DNA from 3 places in the Colwellia sp. MB3u-55 genome. Region 3 is predicted to be linked to each of the others. Evidence: predicted binding sites of a transcription regulator. Region 3 holds the regulator's gene; each other region holds the start of a gene.

Region 1 (7,303 bases), 290 kb from region 3:
TAAAGCCAAGGGCATGGACTTTAAGTCTGCCTTAGCGCAAGCCTCTCAAAAGCAACAATCAGGTATGTCACGAACCCACGAAAAGCATTTTGATGTTCGCATTGCAACCAATAATGGTGTGCAATTTAGAACACCCGATCAACCAGATACTGGCGATGGTAATACAGTAGATGCACAAGTGGAACGAAACTTGTATCTAGAAAACTCAATGCAGTATCAAGCCAGTATTCAATTTCTTACTGGCAGGATTCAAGGCTTGAAAAAAGCCATCACCGGAGCAGGGCAATAATTATGAGCCTATTTAACGTATTTACTATATCTGGCACGGGTATGAGCGCTCAATCTGTTCGCTTAAATACCACCGCAAGTAACATTGCTAATGCTGATAGCGTTAGCAGTAGTGTTGATGCAACCTATCGAGCACGGCATCCGGTTTTTGCCGCAGAGATGCAAAAAGCTGCCGCAGGACAAGATGACTCAGGCGTAGGTGTCAAAGTTTTAGGCATTGTTGAAAGCGATCAGCCTTTAAATATTCAGCACTCTCCGGGACACCCAATGGCAGATAAAGATGGTTTCATTTATAAACCCAATGTAAACGTGATTGAAGAAATGACCAATATGATTTCAGCATCACGTTCATATCAAACAAATGTTCAATTGGCTGAATCAGCAAAAAATATGCTGAATAAAACCTTACAGCTTGGCAAGTAACAATTAAAGGTGGGATAAAATATGGAAACAGTAAGCGGAAGTAAACCTTTAGATGGCATGCGCTGGCAAAAGGAAGATGTTACAAAGACGGATAATGGCAATGGTATGTTAACGCAAGAAGATTTCTTTGCGTTACTGACCAAAGAGCTTTCTCATCAAGATCCAACTAAGCCCGTTGAAAATAATGAAATGATTTCGCAAATGACCGCGTTTTCAACGACTGACGGTGTGGCAACACTAAATGAACAATTTACCTCATTTGCTGCATCCATGTCATCGAGTCAAGCATTACAGGCCTCCTCGTTAGTGGGTCGCAGCGTTTTAGTTGATGATAATGTTTTTGGTATGGCTGAAGGTGAAGCCGTTAAAGGCAAAATGGTCACGGATAAAGCGGCAAGTAATGTAAATATTTATGTTGAAAACACCGCTGGAGAACTTATTCAAACAGTCCCTGTTGGCAGTGTGGCTGCAGGTGAGTTTACCTTTAATTGGGACGGCAAGATGACAAATGGCGAGTCCGCTCCACAAGGTGCTTATCGTTTTAGAATTGCAGGATTAGTGGAAGGTGAAGCATCAGAATTACAAGCGATGACCTATCGTAAAGTTGATAGTGTGACGTTAGCCGGTGCAGGTGGAAATATTTTATTAAATCTTAATGGTGGCAGTTCCATGGCACTAGCAGATGTGGTGGAAGTATCAGAAGGTTAAATTAATAGTTTTTCGAACTAAATAAATTTAAGCCACTGTTATTTCAATGAAGAGTGAATACTCGAAAATTAGAAATAATTAAGATAAACAGTTTTTTATATGAGGTGCAATTATGTCATTTAATATAGCGTTGAGCGGATTAAACGCTGCTCAAAAAGATTTGGATGTTACATCAAATAACATCGCTAACGTTAATACCACCGGCTTTAAAGAGTCGCGTGCGGAATTTGTTGATGTGTATGCGGCATCATTACTTGCTTCGGGTAAAACAAAAGTGGGTGACGGTGTTTTGACGGCAGATGTCGCTCAGCAGTTTCAGCAAGGTAGTATTCAGTTTACTAATAACGCGTTAGATTTAGCCGTTACGGGTAATGGTTTTTATGCAACAGTACCTGAACTTGACTCTTTGGAAACGTCATATACCCGGGCAGGTCAGTTTAAATTAAACGACAGTAATTTTGTTGTTAACTCTGCGGGTGAGCATTTATTAGGTTTCCCAGTTAACCCTGACGGCACCTCTGCGTCAGTAAGTTTAAGTACAGCGGAGCCTATTCGTATCCCTACTGCCTCTGGTGCTCCTCAGAAAACCAGTGAAGTAGATGTAAGAATGAACTTACCTGCTGGTGGTGATTGGATTAGTAGTGCGCCAGGTAACTTTGATCCCGAGGATCCGTTGACTTTTAACCATTCAACTTCGGTGACTATTTTTGATTCATTAGGTGATAGTCATATAATGACTTATTACTTTATTAAAGATAACCCTTCGACTAATGCTAATCAGTGGATGATGTTTGCTGGCGTTGATGGTATACCCGTAGACTTGGCTGATCCAGGTGGACAGACAGATCCAAATCCAACAGAACCCCCTGGAACACCAATATTAAATCCACAAGGTGGTGGTAATTCAGGTCCATTATCAGCAGGTGGCGGTGTTACTGGTATGCGTATGTACTTTGATTCTTCAGGTGATTTCGTTGCACAATTACCTATGCCAGGTGACGGTGGTGCTGTTACAGTTCCACTTGGAGCAACGATATTATCAAATGGTGCTGATCCAACTCAAACTGTGAAAATTAATTTCAATCTAGACCCTCTTGGCCCTAATCCAAATGAACCTACGCAGTTTGCTTCAAACTTTGAAGTGACTTCGCTTGAGCAAGATGGCTTAGCGGTTGGTCGATTAACGGGTATAGATATTGGTAGTGATGGTTTAATTCGAGCGACATACAGTAATGGTACTTCAGAACCATTATCACGAATTGCTTTAGTAAACTTTGCGAATGAACAGGGCTTAACACAAATCGGTAATACTTCATGGAAAGAAAGTATTAGTTCTGGTGAAGCATTGGCTGGTGAGGCGGGTTCAGGTACTTTTGGTACTATTAATTCATCGGCATTAGAGCAATCAAACGTTAACTTAACCACAGAATTAATCGACTTAATTTCAGCACAGCGAAATTTTCAGGCTAACTCTCGAGCACTAGAAGTTGATAACCAGCTAAACCAAACTATTTTACAGATTCGATAAATAAATTTTTAAAATAATGTCGTCTATGATAAATAAAAGAGATAAAACGTAAAATGTTTTATCTCTTTTTATATTCAGGGTGAACGGTATAGATTTAGAGCGAAACATAGCCATTCTTAGGCATCCATGATTTCATCGCATTAATACTTTTTTACATGTCAATGCCCGAGCAGCGGACAGTCTTTAACTACTTGTCTTTTAAAACGTTAGTAGTCTCCTTTTTGTTGATGATAAAATGATTACTTTTTCATCTTCCTTTTCTTGTCATATTTCTTCTGGCACTGTTATTGCATTTCTCATTGTAAGATACAATTTTAGAGATCTGTTATGGACAAAATGCTTTATATCGCAATGAGCGGTGCGAAACAAAATATGCATTCGCTTGCCGTTAATGCTAACAACCTTGCTAACGCTAAGACTACGGGTTTTAAAGCCGATTTAGCACAGGCGCGTTCAATGCAAGCTTTTGGCGAAGGCTTGCCTTCTCGTGTGTTTGCCATGACAGAAAATGCCAGCCAAAACTTTGACAGTGGTTCTTTGATGCAAACTTCTCGAGATTTAGATCTTGCCATTCAAGGGCCGGGTTGGTTTGCTGTTCAAGCTGAAAATGGTACTGAAGGTTATACACGTGATGGCCAATTTAGACTCAACGAAGAAGGTGCTTTAGAAACCTCTAAAGGTGAGCTTGTCTTAGGAGATACTGGCCCGATATTTATACCTCTACCAGTCAATAATATTCATATCAGTAAAGATGGCACCATCATGGTTCAGCCTGAAGGAGCACCTAGTTCTCTTCAAGAAGAAGTGGGTCGTCTAAAAATGGTTAACCCGAGGGTGCAAGAGTTAGCAAAAGGTGCTGATGGCTTGTTTCGTCGAAAAGATGGACTAAATGAGAATGCTGACGTCAATGTCAAAGTCGAAAACGGCATGCTTGAAGCAAGTAACGTAAACCCTATTGGGGAGATGACCGCGATGATTTCTTTGCAACGTCAGTTTGAAATGCAATTAAAACTCATGAAAACAGCCGAAGAAGTTGATGCAAGTTCAGCATCTTTATTACGTGCTTTCTAATTTAAATAAATAATTTTTGAGGTGATTTATGAACCCAGCATTATGGATAAGTAAAACAGGGTTAGATGCGCAAACAAAAGATATTGCGGTAATTTCTAATAATTTAGCTAACGCCAGTACTATAGGTTTTAAGAAAAGTCGTGCCGTATTTGAAGATTTACTCTATCAAACGATTAATCAGCCAGGTGGTCGCTCTGCACAAGATACAGAGATGCCTTCAGGCTTAATGCTTGGCGCGGGTACAAAAGTGGTGGCTACGCAAAAAATTCATACCCAAGGTGATATGCAAACTACCGATAACGCTTTAGATCTAATGATCCAAGGTGAAGGTTTTTTTGAAGTGCAACTCCCTGACGGTACATCGTCATATTCAAGAAATGGTCAATTTACCATGGATGAAGAGGGCAATATGGTTACACCGGGCGCGGGTTATTTAATTCAACCACAAATAACTATTCCGCCTGATGCGTTGAGTATTATTGTTTCTCAAGATGGTGAAGTCTCTGTAACTCTTCAGGGGCAACCTGATCCTGCTGTTATCGGTCAAATTAATACAGTTAACTTTGTTAACCCGACCGGTTTGCAGCCAATAGGGCAAAATTTATACATTCAAACAGCGGTTAGTGGTGCTCCACAAGAAGGGGTTCCAGGTTTAGAAGGTTTTGGCATGATAGTGCAAGGCGCGCTAGAAACCTCGAATGTAAATACCACCGAAGAACTTGTTAACTTGATTGAAAGTCAACGGGTATATGAAATGAACTCAAAAGTAATTTCAGCAGTTGATGAAATGCTTAGTTATATTAATCAGCAGTTATAGCGTTAAGGAATCTCTTATGAAAATTCACTTAGTCTTAGTTATCTTCTTTTTATCAATAACGGGTTGTGCCAGTGTTGAACAGGCCAAAACGTTACCTGACGATCCTGACTTTGCGCCGATTTTACCCGAAATGGAAGAAGCCTCTATTATCCCGACGGGTTCACTGTTTAGAGCTAACTACGTTAATAATATTTATTCTGACTCAAAAGCTCATCGTGTTGGTGACATTATTTCAGTGACGTTAAGTGAAAGTACACAAGCACAGAAAAATGCTAAAACAGAGTTGAGTAAAGAAAATAGTGCCAGTTTAGATCCTATTATTGGTTTAGGCGGCGCTGCAGTAAACTTTAAAAATAATGCCATTCAATTTGGCTATAACCAAGGCTCTGACTTTAGTGGTGATTCAAAGTCTAACCAAGGTAATAGCTTAAACGGTCATATTTCTGTACATGTTTTGCGTGTTTTGCCCAATGGCAATTTGATGATCCGTGGTGAAAAATGGATGACTTTAAATAACGGTGACGAATTTATTCGCTTAACCGGTGTTATTCGCGCACAAGATATTAGCTCTAGTAACACCATTGTTTCTGGTAAAATCGCTAATGCGCGCATTGAATATGCAGGTACTGGGACTTTTGCTGATGTACAAGAACAAGGTTGGTTATCAAGTTTCTTTACGAGCTCTTGGTGGCCCCTTTAGGGTTAATTGAACATAAACTTTCAATAGGTATTATTATGAACACTTTTTTCAGAAGTATGAAAGTTACTATCTTGGTGCTAACATTTTTGTTTAGTTCGATGAGCTCTGCACAGCGAATTAAAGATTTAGCCGATGTTGCTGGTGTCCGAAGTAATCAATTGATAGGTTATGGTTTAGTGGTGGGTTTACCTGGAACAGGCGAACAAAGTCCATTTACCGAGCAAAGTTTCAAAACCATGTTAAGTAATTTTGGTATTACTATGCCGGCTAATTTAAAACCAAAAATTAAAAATGTTGCTGCGGTTGCAGTTCATGCTGAGTTACCCGCATTTACTAAACCTGGCCAAAAAATTGATATTACAGTTTCTTCAATGGGCAGTGCGCAAAGCTTACGTGGTGGAACATTAATACAAACTATTCTCATGGGTATTGATGGTAATGCTTATGCCGTTGCTCAAGGCAGTTTAGTCGTTAGCGGTTTAGGTGCTGAAGGTTTAGATGGCTCAAAAGTTATTGTTAATACACCAACCGTAGGCCGTATTGCTAATGGTGCTATGGTTGAACGTGAAGTTATTTCACCATTTACTTCTGGCGATTATATTACCTTTAATCTTAGAGATTCTGATTTCAGTAGTGCGAGAAGTTTAGAGCGAGTCATTAATAGCGAGTTTGCTAACATTAACGACCCCGCCACTTTTATTGCTCGCGCTATTGATGCAACCTCTATTCAAGTTAATGCACCGAGAGATGCGAGCCAACGAGTCAGCTTTTTGGCTGCCTTAGAAAATTTAGAATTCGAACCTTCACGTCCGGCGGCGAAAGTTATTGTTAACTCCCGTACCGGTACTATCGTGATCGGTTCTGATGTGCGCTTATTGCCTGCGGCTATTACTCATGGTGGTATTACGGTAACGATTAATGAAACACGAGATGTGTCACAGCCTAATGCTTTTGCTGATGGCAATACGGCGGTAACGAATCAATCTATTGTTAACGTTAATAAAGATGATAACCGGATGTTTGTTTTTAATCCGGGGGTAAGTTTAGACACACTCGTTCGAGCGATTAATGAAATTGGTGCCGGCCCTGGTGATGTTATGGCAATTCTTGAAGCACTATCACAAGCGGGCGCATTACGAGGAGAATTGATCATTATTTAATGATCAATAAAGCTTATGATTACACCGACTCAATCTTCACTAACTTCATTGGCACCGCAAGCATCTGTGACCGCTAATTCTCAGAATTTTTTAGACATCAATGGCTTGAATTCTATTCGCCAACAGTCTAAAGAAACTGATAAAGGCTCAAAAGATGCGGCTTTACAAACAGCGGCTAAGCAGTTTGAAGCGATTTTCATGCAAATGTTGATGAAAAGTATGCGTAAAGCACAAGACGTTTTAGAGTCAGATAGTCCCTTTAATTCAGAAAGTACAAAATTTTATCGTGATATGCATGACCAACAAATGTCATTAGAATTATCAAATAACGGCTCTTTAGGTTTATCAGACTTAATCGTTCGCCAGCTAGGTGGTGACACTGAAAGTTTTACCCCGCAGTCATTTTTACAAAGTGATAATCGCTTCAGTAAAAGCAACGGCTTACTCAGCGAAGATAATAATAAAGGCAAGTCAATTGTCGACACAGGGATCCTTATTTCGGCCGAGGATCGTCAAACTAATGACTCAGGTGATCGTTCAACTAATAATCGACAAGCATTATTTGATATGCCACAACGAGCGCCTTCTTCGTCTAACACGGCAAATTC
Region 2 (7,303 bases), on a different contig from region 3:
ATTAACACCATTGACTAATATTTCTGGTATCCCGCCAACAGCAGTCGCAACAGAAGGGATGCCACAGCTCATGGCCTCTAAAACAACATTTGGTACACCTTCAGCGTGACTCGGCAATAATAAAAGTTTTGACTCTTTCAAAATACTTGCTATTTCTTGGTGGCTTTTAGCCCCCAAAAACTGAATATTTCCCAGTATACCTTTTTTTGTAGCTTCCTGTTTTAATTCAGCTAAATCAGGTCCGTTGCCAATATAAATGAGTTGATAAGAGGGATGCTTTGGTAAAATCAGGTGAAAGCCTGCTAATGCTTCAAAGGCTCCTTTACTTCTTTTTATGTTACCAACAAATAAAATTTGTTCTTTTGCTGGTGTATTTGTAGGACTAAAGAGTACTGAATTCACACCATTGTATATAACTGTTGGCCTATCTTTGTCGACGCCAATGGAAATTAATTTGTCACTGAGTGCGCTGCTAACACAAATGATCTTTTGGGCTTTATTTCCTACCCAGGAAATTTGCTTTCGCCTCGCTGCATAATTGGTATGAATATTTATATCACTGCCGTGGACTTTTAAGAAAAAAGGGATCTTGAGTAGCTTCGACAATAAATAACCTGCTACACCATCGGGATATGCCCAACATGTTAATAGTAGGTCTGGAGATGTCCGCTTGATCCAGCTAAAAGAGTTTAGCCATAATGATAAAAATAGTAATATCCCATTAATAGGGGAGCCTATAATAGGAATATAAAACTGCCAAGCATACTTAATATTTTCGGTTGATTTAGTATCATTTTTTATCCATTCAGGAAATGCGATAGGAACAACAATATTAATATTGAAGTCCTTTGCTAATAAATCAAGCTGAATTTTATTATAAGTCCCTCGTGTAGGTTGCCATGGAAGTGGGTAAACATTTGTTACAACGAGTAAATTCTTTTTTTTATTCATTTTATTCTTTAATAACTCTCAACGACAATAAATTTCCATTGACCATAATCAATTAGAGAATTTCTCCAAGGGAATTGTGCTAGCTTAACAAAGCCATAATCTAAAACAAGGTTATATACCCCAGTATTAGAAATACCTAATTCATTTAAAGAATATGATAGTTTAGAGTTGCCTTCATTTATATCACCTTCTTTCAAATCAAGTGTTGAAATCAATGTAGAATACTCGTCGTATACTGACAACTTTCTACCAGAGGTCCATTCAAATGTTGCCGCACTGGAAAAGCTTATTTCTAAATTATCAGTTTTTAGTACCTTTGTGATAGGGGCGGGGTATATTTCTGTAATACCTGCAACAGGCTCCGTAAGGGGCCCTTTATATGCTATTGGCCAAGTTGCAGAGTTGTCCGGATCAACTGGCACTGTTTGGTTAATGTTATCGACAACTGCAAAAATCCATTGACTATGACTTACTTTTGCTGTTTTCCAAGGCGTACTTTGAAATTTTGCAAAGCCAGAGTCAATAGTTATATAATAGATACCTACGTTTTTAATACCAAGATCTGAGAGTAAAAATGAAATACTATGCTCTCCTTCATTTGGACTTCCAGGTTCTAAATCTATATCGGCAAGGAGGTTAGCATTATTATCATAGAGCTTTAATTTACGGTCACTTGTCCATTCGTATACAGTGACACTGGAAAATTGTATTTCAAGCTTATCGAGCAATGATACTTTTGTTAGAGGAGCAGGGTATACGCTTGTGATCCCAGTGACACTTTCAATGAATGGGCCTGCAGTAGCTAATGGCCAGCTATCTATAGCCTCAGGATCAATAATAATGTTATCTTTCGAATCGAAAGGACCATCACCAATAGTCTTTCCTTCAAATGCGCCTAAATCTGGATATGCTCCCTCAATTGTTCTAGGAGAGGTCATAGTATTTTCATTATATTGGGACGTTAAAGGATGCAGATCGCTAGAGTTTTTATCCGATAAGGTAGCGCTGTCAAGTGCAGAAGAGCCATTTCTTAGTTTAAAGTTATAACTGTCGATGTCGGTAAATCCAATCGTTTTACCAAGTATCATCTTACTGTTGTTAGTATAACTTCCTGAAAATTCTATGTTATCAGCATTGACTGCCGTATTTGTACTTACCCAATTGGTACCAGAGAGCGTGAGGTGACCAAAACCAGATAGCCAACTAACATTGGTGTCACCATGCGAATAAAATATATTATTTGAAGCTTCTACTGACTCATCATTAGTGTCCATGATAAATAGTCTTGTTCGCCAGCTTAAGGGCAAAGAATCATGTGTCGAATAAATATCTAAGAAAACGGTGTTGTGGAAAAAGTGTAATGTGCCTTTACGATATATATCAGTAACCCCTGTATCTCCACCATAATGAATTAAACGTGAAGCATAAACTCTATTTTCGTGATTAGCTGCACTAATTATTGTGTTCCCGTAAACCCATGTATCATGAAAATTAGGTTCTTGGGTGAGTATCTTGTAACTGTCTTCAGGGTCGACGAGGTCAATCGCATATGCACCTGCAAAAATTTTGTTATATCGGATAACAGTGCCAGATGAACGGTCTTTAATTGCGGCACCTTTCGATAAAGGTCTAAGAGAATTTATTTTGTTGTACTGTATGATAATCCCTGCTGCTTGCGTATAGATATTATGCTGCCTAAAACTGTTTTTTACACCATTATCCGAAAATGTATTGCCTTCAATAATAATATCACGTGAAATCTCTTCTTCACTATTTTTTGAGAGAACAAAGATACCATTACCATTATCAATAATCTGACAGTTTTTTACGGTTAAAGTGTCTACCAAACTGGCCCATATTGCAGCAGAACTTTGGGCATAATTTCTCTCTTGACCAAATTGGTCGGTAAATTGGTTCGTAGTTGAGGCGCCAGTGAGAATTAAGTTTTTGATGATGATGTGGGATGGTTTTAATCCCCAACGCATGCTCCGATCTCTTTTAATTAGGATAAGTCCATTTGCTTCATCCCATTGCTCACTAAAAAAACTGATAAGGCTATCAGGGGTTGTTGCATTCTCTCCCGAAATAATAGGTAGTTTACCCTCAAAATTGGCGACTCCAGATATGGTGACTGGTTTGTCTTTAGTACCTATGCTACGTAAACCTATTTTTGTTCTGTAAGGTTCTTCTCGATAATGAATTAATACGGTGTCGCCAGCTATAAGTTCTAACCATGGGACTGTATTTAAATTTTCATATGGTTGGTTAGGCCCAACCTTATAGGTGTCTGCGAATGTAAAAAAAGAAGTGAAAAGTAGAATGGGTATACTGAAGTTTAGTTTTATTGAAATCATAGCTATATCCTTAACGCAAACCTTTATTGAAAATTAACAAAAATCCAATAAGAAAAATGTTTTAGTTTGATTAATTGTAGTTAAATATTTTTAATTATGGGGAAAAATTAATGATTCGACGGTGAAATATAACTAAGTTTAAGATTTTTATCATAATTTAATGAAAAAAAAACCGACTTATTAAAAGCCAGTTTTTATAATATTACTTTTGCAATTATACGTTACGTTTTCTTCTACCAGCAAAGCCTGTAGCAATTAGACCTAAACCAAATAATGCGATAGCTGTTGGCTCTGGAACTGTACGTACTTTAAATTGTGCAATAAGTTCGTTTGATTGTTGTTCTTTAGTTACGAAACCAGCACATAAGTCAGCACCATTAATACCACATTGTTCAGGTGCTAATGTTGTTAGACCAGATAAACGAGTTGTTACGTAGTATAAAGTGTCGCTCCAACCTGGAATTGGTTGGCCTGTTGCTGTTAAAAGTACAAATGGAACGGTAAATTCTAAAAAGTTATCACCAAATGTTACGAAATCTTGAGCTATTGTGGGGATAGTTAGTGCGAATATATCACCACAACCGTTAGCGTTATCGTCAACGTAATTTTCCACACCGTTAGGACAAAGGCCATTAACATCTACACCTTTATTTGGTGTTTCTGTAAATGTCATTGCAAATTGAAGTTGAGGAGCAAAGTAAGGTGCATCAGCTGTAGGGTCGCTTTCGCCAGGCAGTGCAACCCATGATGTTGGTGTTAATGTTAAACCATCAAATAAGCTACCAGAAACTAAAGAATCACCCGTAATAACCCAGTTTTCATGAGTCATCGAAGTACCTTGAGCCCAGTTCAAATCATTAGTTGAAATACTGCCTTCAATAGGGCTATCAATGTATAAGCTACTCTGAGGGTCGCCACTATTCGCGCCTGCTGCAGGAGTACCCCAAGTTAAGGTTGTGTGCAATGCATTGTCAGTACCATCAACGATGATATTGCCGTTCGTATCTAAAATGTTATCACCATTTACAGTTAATGCACTATTATCACCAGTTGAAGAGTTACCTGAAGCAACAACATCATCAGCAGTAGTTGTTGTAGCACCTTCACTAGTCCAAGTAGCGAAACCTGCTTGGTTGTTATAAGTCCATTCTGTAACTACACCAGCGTTTGCTGCGTTTGCTAATGTTGCTGCTAGTATAGTTGCGCAGACTTTAAGTTTCGTATTCATGCTATATCCTTGTGCTGTTTATTAAAATTGATTAAATTCGTTGTCTGACCATGAAATGCACTGTCCATGCCAATACTTTAAACTTCTTTCTTAACAGTAACTTAATTTTTTTCGAATAACAGAAATAATCTTAGTTGTAAAATATACTGACACCTTATTTGCAACACATAAGAGTTTAAAATCGTATTTAATTTATTTGTTGAATTTTCCATATTAATTTAGTTCCGCTTTTTCCCAGCAGTGCATTCACTAGTTTTACTTTCTTCAATTTAGTTAAACTTACTGTTTCGAACATGTGGGCTTGAAACTTATAAGCGATATCATAGCTGCTACCATTTTTGATAACTTGCATATAATTCCAGTTTACAGTTTCATTGCTCTTGAGTACTTGCCAATTTTCTGGAATAAACTCATTTAAATAAAAATCAACTGAGTTTTCGAGCCCTTTTGAATCGAAGCTATATGTGATGATGAATTCTTGGTCATTTATTTTGTTTTGACAAACTTGATACTGATTATGTAATTGGGGAAGAGGTATAGAAGTAGTGATTTCGTGACAGATATTGTTTTTTGAAAAAGCCACACTTGGAATAGCTTTTTTTACAAAATCGGAAATTACTAGTACAAGCAATGCAGAGAAAATTATTGCTGTTGTATTTACTCGATCGCTTTGCGGGTTCTGTTTCTTAGCGTTAGTTTCACCAACCGTGACGAATCTCTGACCAAAATAAAATAGCGAAACCATAAATGGTATATATAAATACCAGCCAAAAGAATTATGGTCTGCCATTAAGCTACTTTCCATGTTGGTATAATTACCGATAACTATAAGGCCTGTGATTCTTATCCAGTTTGTTAGCAATGCCCCTAGAACAGCAATGCATAAAAATAATGCACCATGCGATGCCTTTTTTATATTAAGAAAAATAAATAAACTTGATATGGCAAGTGAAACCAATAAATACCGTAAACCACTACAGCCTCCTGCTATTTCAAATACACCGGGAGGGATAGTTATAATATTACCTTCAACATAAGTGGGAATGCCGGTATAGCCCATAATAATAGTAACCGCATCTGTCGAAATATTTTGCAGAGTAGATGTTAAAGCTCCCCATACGGGAATAAGAAATATTAAAAATAATGAAGGGAAAAGCACTTTAAGCGTTGGTTTAAAGATAATAGCAATTATAGAAGTAAGAAAGAGTACTAATGTGGTTCTATAGCCAAATGGAAATTGCGCTAAACTAAAAGTGGATAATGCATAAGCGCAAACAATGGTAATGACAATGCATAGTGGATTTAACTTATTGCTGAACTGCAGCTTCCCCTCGTTAAATAATATCCAGTATAAATAGATGCTAATTATTGGAATAAGGTATGCGTGAGAATATGTTCCATCATCGAAGCTATATATCCAAATATTCTCAATAATAGGTAGCTGCGTAAGAGCAATAAATAAGTAAATTAGAGTGAGAATAACGAGAGGAAAATATTGTTTAATATAGAACACAGCTAGCCTTTTAAACAAATTGTAATTAGAAATAAAGGCGCCCAATTGAGCACCTTTCGTTAGATTAGTTTATATCACTACTCTTTTACGTCCAAGTTATTTTCTTTTAATAACTCTTTTGCTTTATCGAGTTGATTGTCTGCCTTATAAGCATCAGCTAAGTGAACGATGATTTCGGTGTTACTAGGTGATAACTCATATGCAAGGGTGAGTACTTTAAGTGCTTTCGGTAATCGGTTGGTTTTAGTCAAAATTATACCGTAAGTATCAAGTATTTGTGGGTGGTTAGGCGCTAATTCTATAGCTTTTGCAGAAAAATAATATGCTTGTTCTAAACTGTTTTGCTCTAAATATGTCCAAGCAATATTATTTAGGGCGACAACATCATTAGGATTTTTTTCTATCATCTTTTTATAGCTATTTATCGCATCCACGGGAGAATTCTTTACATACAATTCAGCAAGTAATCTACTGAATAAAGGTGTGTTTGGTGCTATTTTTAATTCAGTTTCAAGAAAATTTATCGCTTCATCCACCTGTCCATTATCCCTATATGCCGTTGCTAAAAAAAGTCCTGTAGATGTTCTTTTGTTTAACTTTAAAGAGCGAGATAAGTAATCTATAGCACGAGGGAAGTTCGACTGTGCTAGCGCAAGCTGTCCTTGAACTCTTAATAGAAAGGCATGGTTTGGCTCAATTGTTGATAAGCGTGTAATTTTTTTATTAGCAGTTTCAATTTGATTCGTCGCTAACAGATAATAGCCTTCTAGTACTTGTAGTTGAAAATGATTATGTAATTTCTCTTGTGATAATGCTTCCTTTGTTACATATAATGCGAGTTTGTATTGTTTCTTTTGATCTAATATATCTATATAACTCAAAAAAGCAGCTGAATTGTTTGGCTGCGCATTTTGCCATTTTTTATACATATCAGCTAATTTTTCATCATTATTATTAGCTAGTAAAGCATTAGAGAGAGCTAAAAAATAGAAATTAGGTAACACGTTGTAATCGGTTAATGTTTCTAAAATCGATATAGCTTGTGGGTAGTCTTTTTTAATGATTAAACGTCTAGACATTATCACTTTAGGCCATATAGCGTTAGGCGACTCTTTTATGAATTTTAATATTTTTGCTTCTAAAAACTGAGGTGTATTTTCTTTCAATGAGTTGCTTATCGCTAAGCGGTAAGCGTATGGGTATTCTAAATCAATCGAAAATAGCTTATCTAAGTAGGCATTTGATTCACTATATTTT
Region 3 (7,303 bases):
TGTTGATGCCCATCGTATGGAACATTACCCTGAGTTAAGTATTACCAACTTTGAGTTTCCTCAATACACACTTCATCCAAAAAATGATGCGCCCGCATGGAAAATATCTGCCAATGAAGGCATATTATACAATAACAACCGGGTGAAATTAGAAAAGCATGTCCGCCTGTTAGCAACAGATCCCGATAGCTTATTACAAGAAGTTCAAGGAAAATACTTTGAACTTGATCTAAAAACTAACATCATAAGTTCAGAACAAGAAATTAAAATTATCGGTAAAGGATTTACCATCGATGGTAAAGGTTTAATTGTCGACTTAAACACCAACCAAATGACACTAACTAAACATGTGAAATCAATTTATGAAATTGTTAAAAAATAGCCTACTGTGCTTATTGTTATCAACTCCGCTATTTTCGTCAGCTTTCGCTGAAAAATTTGATATAAAACAAAAGATTGAAATTAACGCTTCAAGACAAGCCGTTGATCTTAAAAATAAAATATTCAGCTATATTGATAACGTGGTGATCACTCAAGGTTCATTAGTTATACGTGCTGATTTAGTACAAGTGCTGACTCAATCAGGCAGTGAAGAAAAAACCTACATCGCTAAAGGGAAGCCAGCAACCTTTAAACAAACCTTAGCCGATGGCACTCCACTTAGCTTACAAGCCGACGAAATAAGATATGAGCCTGCAAATAATTTAGTGATCATTTCAGGAAATGCGCTATTACAGCAAGAAGGCAGTGAAGTTAGTGGCAGTAGAATTACTTACAATATTGCCACTCAGTATGTTAATGCTGAAAGTAAATCTAACGAACGCACTAAAACGATTTTTCAGCCAAAAGAAAAAATTAAAGCGACAACCACAGACGCGAAAACTCAGGAAAAAATTAATTTATGAGCACTAGCACCCTAATGGCAAAAGGCCTTGCCAAAGCCTATAAAGGCAGAAAAGTGGTTAAAAATGTCAGTATGCAAGTTTCAGCAGGACAAATAGTCGGTTTACTGGGCCCAAATGGTGCCGGAAAAACAACTTCTTTTTATATGATCGTTGGTTTGGTTGAAAGTGATAGTGGCGATATTATTTTAAATGACGAAAACCTGACGTTAGCGCCTATGCATGAGCGTGCTAGAAAAGGCATCGGATATTTACCACAAGAAGCCTCTATTTTTCGAAAACTCAGTGTTTACGATAATATTATGGCTATTTTACAAACACGAAAAGAATTATCAGATGCTGAACGTGAAGAAAAATTAGAACATCTTGTTGAAGAATTCAACATAGGTCATATCAAAGATAATTTAGGCATGAGCTTATCGGGTGGTGAACGCCGCCGAGTAGAAATTGCCCGCGCTTTAGCTGCTGAACCAAAATTTATTTTATTAGATGAACCTTTTGCTGGTGTTGACCCAATTTCAGTAGGTGATATTAAAAAAATTATTCTACACTTAAAAGAACGTGGCATTGGTGTGTTGGTCACTGATCACAATGTACGTGAAACTCTCGATGTATGTGAACATGCGTATATTGTTAGTCATGGTGAACTTATTGCAGAAGGTACTGCAGATCAAATTCTTGCAAATCAACATGTAAGAGATGTATACCTTGGTGAACAATTCACGCTATAGTAGTCAGTAAGTGAATAATATCTTCGTATGAAAAAAACGAAAATATCCCATTAAAAATAATAGGAAGTTAATGACCTAAATGCGCCCTACTCTACAACTCCGCATAGGACAACAATTAACCATGACGCCACAATTGCAGCAAGCAATCAAATTGCTGCAACTGTCTACGTTAGAGCTTCAACAAGAAATTCAAGAAGCCTTAGAAAGCAATCCATTATTAGAAATGGATGAGTCTTCAAATAATCCCGAAGATAAAAGTACTGACAACCTTGAAGAAGCTCACACTGCCGGTACTGGTGATGTTAAAGAAGCCCCAGCTTCTGATGGTAGCGAAGACGCTACGCCTACCATTGATGAAATCACCACTACTGAAGCCATGGACAAAAACGATATCCCTGAAGAATTAAACATGGATACCACTTGGGATGATAACTACACAGCTGGTGCAGCAAGTTCAAGTTCAGGCCCCTCTTCAGAAGATTATACTTACCAAGGCGAGACCCAAGACTCTATTCAAGATCATTTGCGCTGGCAAATGGAATTAAGCCCTTTTACCGAAACAGACCGCACTATAGCGACAGCAATTATTGATGCGGTTGATGACGCCGGTTACTTAACGGTATCTAGTGAAGACATTTTAGAGAGTGTTGCCATTGAAGGAGTAGAGCTTGATGAAATAGAGGTGGTACTAAAACGTATTAACCTCTTTGATCCTGTCGGCGTCGCTGCTCGTTCAATTTCAGAATGTTTAATCATTCAACTTAATCAATTTGACCCAGCTACACCTTGGCTAGCAGAAAGTAAGTTAGTTTTGCGTGACCATATTAATCTGCTGGGTAGCCGAGACTATCGTACATTAATGCGTAAAACTCGACTGAAAGAAGACCAACTGCGCGAAGTGGTACGTCTTATTCAATCACTTGACCCTAGACCCGGCGATAGTGTGATGAAGAGTGACGACCAGTACGTTATTCCTGATGTGTCTGTTGAAAAGAAAAATGGCCGTTGGGTGGTCGAATTAAACCCTGATACTGCGCCAAAACTTTCGGTGAATCAGCAATATGCTTCGATGTCACGTTCGATGAAGTCGACAGCGGACACACAATTTATTCGCTCAAATTTACAAGAAGCTAAATGGTTTATTAAAAGCTTAGAAAGCCGTAATGATACTTTATTAAAAGTGTCAAACTGTATTGTGCAACGTCAAATTGGCTTTTTTGAACATGGTAATGAAGCCATGCGTCCAATGGTTTTAAATGATATTGCCGAAGCTGTCGATATGCATGAATCAACCATTTCACGAGTGACAACACAAAAGTACATGCATACGCCACGTGGAATTTTCGAACTGAAGTTTTTCTTCTCAAGCCATGTTGGCACCGAAAGCGGTGGCGAATGCTCATCAACAGCTATTCGTGCACTAATCAAAAAATTTGTTGCTGCCGAAATCCCAGCAAAACCACTTAGTGATAGTAAAATGGCTGATTTATTAGCCGACCAAGGGATAAATGTAGCTCGACGTACCATAGCAAAATATCGAGAGTCACTTTCTATTCCACCTTCTAACCAACGAAAAAGTTTACTTTAACGAAAAGATGAGGAATTAAGCTTATGCAAATTAATCTTTCTGGCCACCATGTTGACATTACCGAAGCTTTACGAGAAAACGTCACGACTAAGATGACAAAATTAAGCCGACATTTTGATCATATCAATAATGTACATGTTGTTCTCACCGTTGAAAAATCAAATCAAATTGCTGAAGCGACTGTTCACGTTAGTGGCTCTGATTTACATGCAAAAGCTGAAAATGCTGACATGTATGCCTCTATTGATAGTCTTGTTGTTAAGCTTGACCGGCAAATATTAAAGTACAAAGGTAAAACGAATCAGCATTAATGCTGTTTATCGCCTGTTCACTCACCAAAGAATCTAAGTAGTATAATGAAGTTGCAAGATATCCTTACCCTTGATTGCACCCTGTGTGCAATTAAGGGTACAAGCAAAAAAAAACTCCTTGAAATAATTAGCACAACTGCGGCAAAAAAATTCGACAATATTGATACTCATCAATTATTCGAAAGCTTAATGGCGCGTGAAAAAGTTGGATCTACCGGTATAGGAAATGGCATTGCGATTCCTCATGGTCGATTAACTAACACGTCACAAGTTATTGCTGTATTGCTGACCAGTGAACAAGCCGTTGAATTTGATGCGATAGACAACCGTGCTGTCGATATTATTATTGCGTTATTTGTACCCGAAGAAAACTGCCAACAACATTTAGATACCTTACAAAGTATTGCGCAAATATTTAGTACTAAACAATTCGCAAAGCAAATAAGAAAATGCAAAGATTCGCAAGAGCTTTTTACTATAATAAAGCATGCTCAACGTTAATAAAATCTAATAATAACCCAGGAAAACTCAAATGAAACTCTTGATAGTCAGTGGTCGCTCAGGGTCAGGTAAAAGTGTCGCCTTACGTGTACTCGAAGATTTAGGCTACTACTGTGTCGATAATATTCCGGTAAATTTATTGCCTGCATTAGCACATACCGTTATTAATGATTACGACAAAGTAGCGGTTAGTTTAGATGTACGTAACTTACCCAATGACCCTAATGATGTTTCAGAGATATTAGATTATCTGCCAAAAACGGTAAAACTCGATATCCTGTATTTAGATGCCGATGACTCTGATCTTATTCGACGTTTTAGTGAAACGCGTCGTTTGCATCCTTTAATTAAACAAAATATTCCACTCGACCAAGCCATCTCTTTAGAGAAAAAGCTGCTTGAGCCTATTTCGACGCGTGCGGGTTTGTATATTAATACCAGCCAGTTATCACCTCATCAATTATCTGATTTAGTGCGTGAGCGAATTTTGGGCAAAACCTCGGCATCTATGGTGGTGGTGTTTGAATCTTTTGGCTTTAAACACGGTGTACCACAAGACGCAGATTATGTTTTTGATGCACGTTTTCTACCTAACCCTTTTTGGGAAACAGACTTAAAAGGTTTTACTGGTTTAGATCAACCCGTGCGAGACTTTCTTGCTAGCCAACCGATTGTCACTAAATTTATCTGGCAAATTAACAGTTTTATGATGACGTGGTTACCCCACTTAGAAAGAAACAATCGCAGCTATATTACTATCGCTATTGGTTGTACAGGTGGAAAACACCGTTCAGTTTATATTGCGGAAATATTAGCAAACAATCTCAGAAAAGAACGCGAAGATGTTCAATCTCATCATCGCGACATTAAAATACAAAGCACTTAATAACGGTCACTTTATGCCAAAATATAATAAATCATTAACCATTAGCAATAAACTGGGATTACACGCACGTGCTGCCACTAAACTTGCCCAGTTAAGCCAAAAGCTTAATGCTAACGTTACTATTTGCTTAGAGGGCAAAGAAGCTGATGCCAGCAGTATTATGGGGTTAATGTTACTGGCCGGTGGCTTTGGGAAAACCGTAGAGGTTATTACCCAAGGAGAAGATGCTCAACAAGCACTTAACGATGTATGCCAGTTATTTTCTGATAAATTTGATGAAGACGAATGATAAAAAGACTGAATAAAAAATAAAGTTACGTTATCATTCATTACAACACCTTAGCCAGTGCATCTTGACTAAGATATAGACAATATAATTTTCGTATTACTGCGGCACAGGAAAACTTTATGCCGGAAATATCAGAGCAACAACAAAATCATCAACGCCTGCAACAAGTCAATGAAGCACTTGGTAGCGGTATGTTTGTGCACGTTCGAAAATTACTACAGAACATGCCAGCCTATGATATTGCTTTAATATTAGAGTCATCTCACTCGAAAAGTCGTGCCGTTTTATGGCAACTTATCGACGCAGATAATCACGGTGAAGTACTTGAAGAACTCAATGAGGAAGTTCGAAAAGGTATTTTAAAAACTATCCGCCCTGAAAAATTAGCCGCCGTTGCTGAAGGTATGGATGTTGATGATTTAGCTGAAGTTTTACGTACTCTACCCGATAGTGTTTATCAAGAAGTATTAAGTGCTATGGATTCGCAAGACCGAGGTCGAGTCGAAGCCGCGTTGTCATTTGAAGAAGATACTGCTGGCGGTATCATGAACACTGATACCATAACAATTCGTCCCGATGTAACGGTTGATGTGGTATTGCGCTATTTACGCTTACGAGGTGATTTACCTGAAGCGACCGATTCTTTTTATGTGGTCGATGGTAAAAATCACTTTATTGGCGCCGTTTCTCTAGCGGCGATAATTACCGCCAAACCTGAAATTATCGTCTCAACACTCATTGATAAAGATATTGAAGCAATTCAAGTGCATTTGTCTGATAGTGACGTAGCACAACTCTTTGAAAAATTTGATTGGTTCTCTGCACCAGTGATTGATGATGAAGGTCGTTTGCTTGGTCGTATCACGATAGACGATGTTATCGATATTATTCGTGAAGATGCCGAACATTCGATGATGAGTATGGCGGGTTTAGATGGGGAAGCTGATACCTTTGCTCCGGTTTTAAAAAGCACACAACAACGCTCTATTTGGCTTGGCGTTAATCTCATTACCGCACTACTGGCTGTTGCTGTATCGAGTATGTTCGAAGGTGTTTTAAGCCAACTGGCTATTTTAGCTATTTTAAATTCTTTAGTGCCTAGTATGGGTGGTGTTGCCGGTAACCAAACCTTAACACTGGTTGTTCGCGCCATTGCACTAGGCCATGTTGGCGACTCGAATGCGAGAATACTCATTCAAAAAGAACTTGCTGTTGGTTTTCTGAATGGCGTTATCTGGGCGGTATTAATTGCCGGTGTTGTGGCTATTTGGCAACAAAATTTAATGCTTGGTGGCGTAATAGCCTTTGCAATGTTAATGAATTTAACCGCTGCTGGTATCGCTGGTGTCGCTATCCCGCTGTTTTTAAAACGAATGAATATTGACCCTGCTCTCGCTGGTAGTGTGATATTAACAACGATTACCGATGTGGTTGGAATATTCGCTTTCTTAGGAACTGCAACTTTATTCCTAACCTAACCTCACCTAAACTAGATATGGGCTTATTGAGATCTTGATAGCTTTTCAAGATCTCATTGTTGGTCTGCTGGTTTTAGTAATCAAATGTACCTTGTTAAAATAGCAGGGTGTGATTAATTACCGCCAACCTGCATCTCTTCAATTAACAATGAACCCGTTAAAATACTGCCTCGTAAATCAACATCACTACCGACTGCTACTAAGCCTTTAAAGATATCAGATAAATTACCTGCAATGGTAACTTCTGATACCGGGTAAGCAATTTCGCCGTTTTCAACCCAGAAACCGGCAGCGCCACGTGAATAATCGCCATTGACTACATTAACGCCTTGTCCCATTAATTCAGTGACAAGAAAGCCAGTACCAAGTTTTTTCAACATGGCATTAAAATCACCACCATTGGCAGAACCTTTGGCGTTAATTTTCCAATTATGAATACCACCGGCATGACCAGTAGATTTAAGCCCTAGTTTACGTGCTGAGTAACTGGTTAATAGATAGGTCTCTAAACAACCATCGACAATAATTTCACGGTCAACCGTTTTTATGCCTTCACTGTCGAAAGCACTACTCGCCAAGCCCTTTAAAATATGAGGGCGTTCACTGATGTTTAAAAA

The links. The regulator sigma-54, encoded in region 3, starts transcription at its own class of promoters, with help from an activator protein. The targets are predictions, from matches to a motif close to GTTGGCACGNNNNTNGNNT.
Region 1: the regulator sigma-54 is predicted to act here: its motif matches at 3,222-3,240, upstream of flgF (flagellar basal-body rod protein FlgF).
Region 2: the regulator sigma-54 is predicted to act here: its motif matches at 4,589-4,607, upstream of H4J66_RS10505 (THxN family PEP-CTERM protein).

The regions. Positions count from the first base shown of each region.
Region 1 covers NZ_JACGUS010000122.1:220,547-227,849, reverse strand. Annotated here, with positions in the region: gene flgB (flagellar basal body rod protein FlgB) at 1-289, shown strand, start outside; gene flgC (flagellar basal body rod protein FlgC) at 292-711, shown strand; gene H4J66_RS17200 (flagellar hook assembly protein FlgD) at 733-1,419, shown strand; gene flgE (flagellar hook protein FlgE) at 1,532-2,947, shown strand; gene flgF (flagellar basal-body rod protein FlgF) at 3,275-4,018, shown strand; gene flgG (flagellar basal-body rod protein FlgG) at 4,047-4,835, shown strand; gene flgH (flagellar basal body L-ring protein FlgH) at 4,852-5,535, shown strand; gene H4J66_RS17175 (flagellar basal body P-ring protein FlgI) at 5,571-6,695, shown strand; gene flgJ (flagellar assembly peptidoglycan hydrolase FlgJ) at 6,711-7,303, shown strand, end outside.
Region 2 covers NZ_JACGUS010000114.1:96,423-103,725, reverse strand. Annotated here, with positions in the region: gene H4J66_RS10515 (glycosyltransferase) at 1-951, opposite strand, end outside; gene H4J66_RS10510 (hypothetical protein) at 960-3,305, opposite strand; gene H4J66_RS10505 (THxN family PEP-CTERM protein) at 3,520-4,533, opposite strand; gene xrt (exosortase) at 4,721-6,091, opposite strand; gene prsT (XrtA/PEP-CTERM system TPR-repeat protein PrsT) at 6,124-7,303, opposite strand, start outside.
Region 3 covers NZ_JACGUS010000122.1:507,539-514,841, forward strand. Annotated here, with positions in the region: gene lptC (LPS export ABC transporter periplasmic protein LptC) at 1-382, shown strand, start outside; gene lptA (lipopolysaccharide transport periplasmic protein LptA) at 363-905, shown strand; gene lptB (LPS export ABC transporter ATP-binding protein) at 902-1,633, shown strand; gene H4J66_RS18490 (RNA polymerase factor sigma-54) at 1,713-3,221, shown strand; gene hpf (ribosome hibernation-promoting factor, HPF/YfiA family) at 3,245-3,532, shown strand; gene ptsN (PTS IIA-like nitrogen regulatory protein PtsN) at 3,578-4,033, shown strand; gene rapZ (RNase adapter RapZ) at 4,065-4,919, shown strand; gene H4J66_RS18510 (HPr family phosphocarrier protein) at 4,933-5,208, shown strand; gene mgtE (magnesium transporter) at 5,328-6,686, shown strand; gene pmbA (metalloprotease PmbA) at 6,800-7,303, opposite strand, start outside.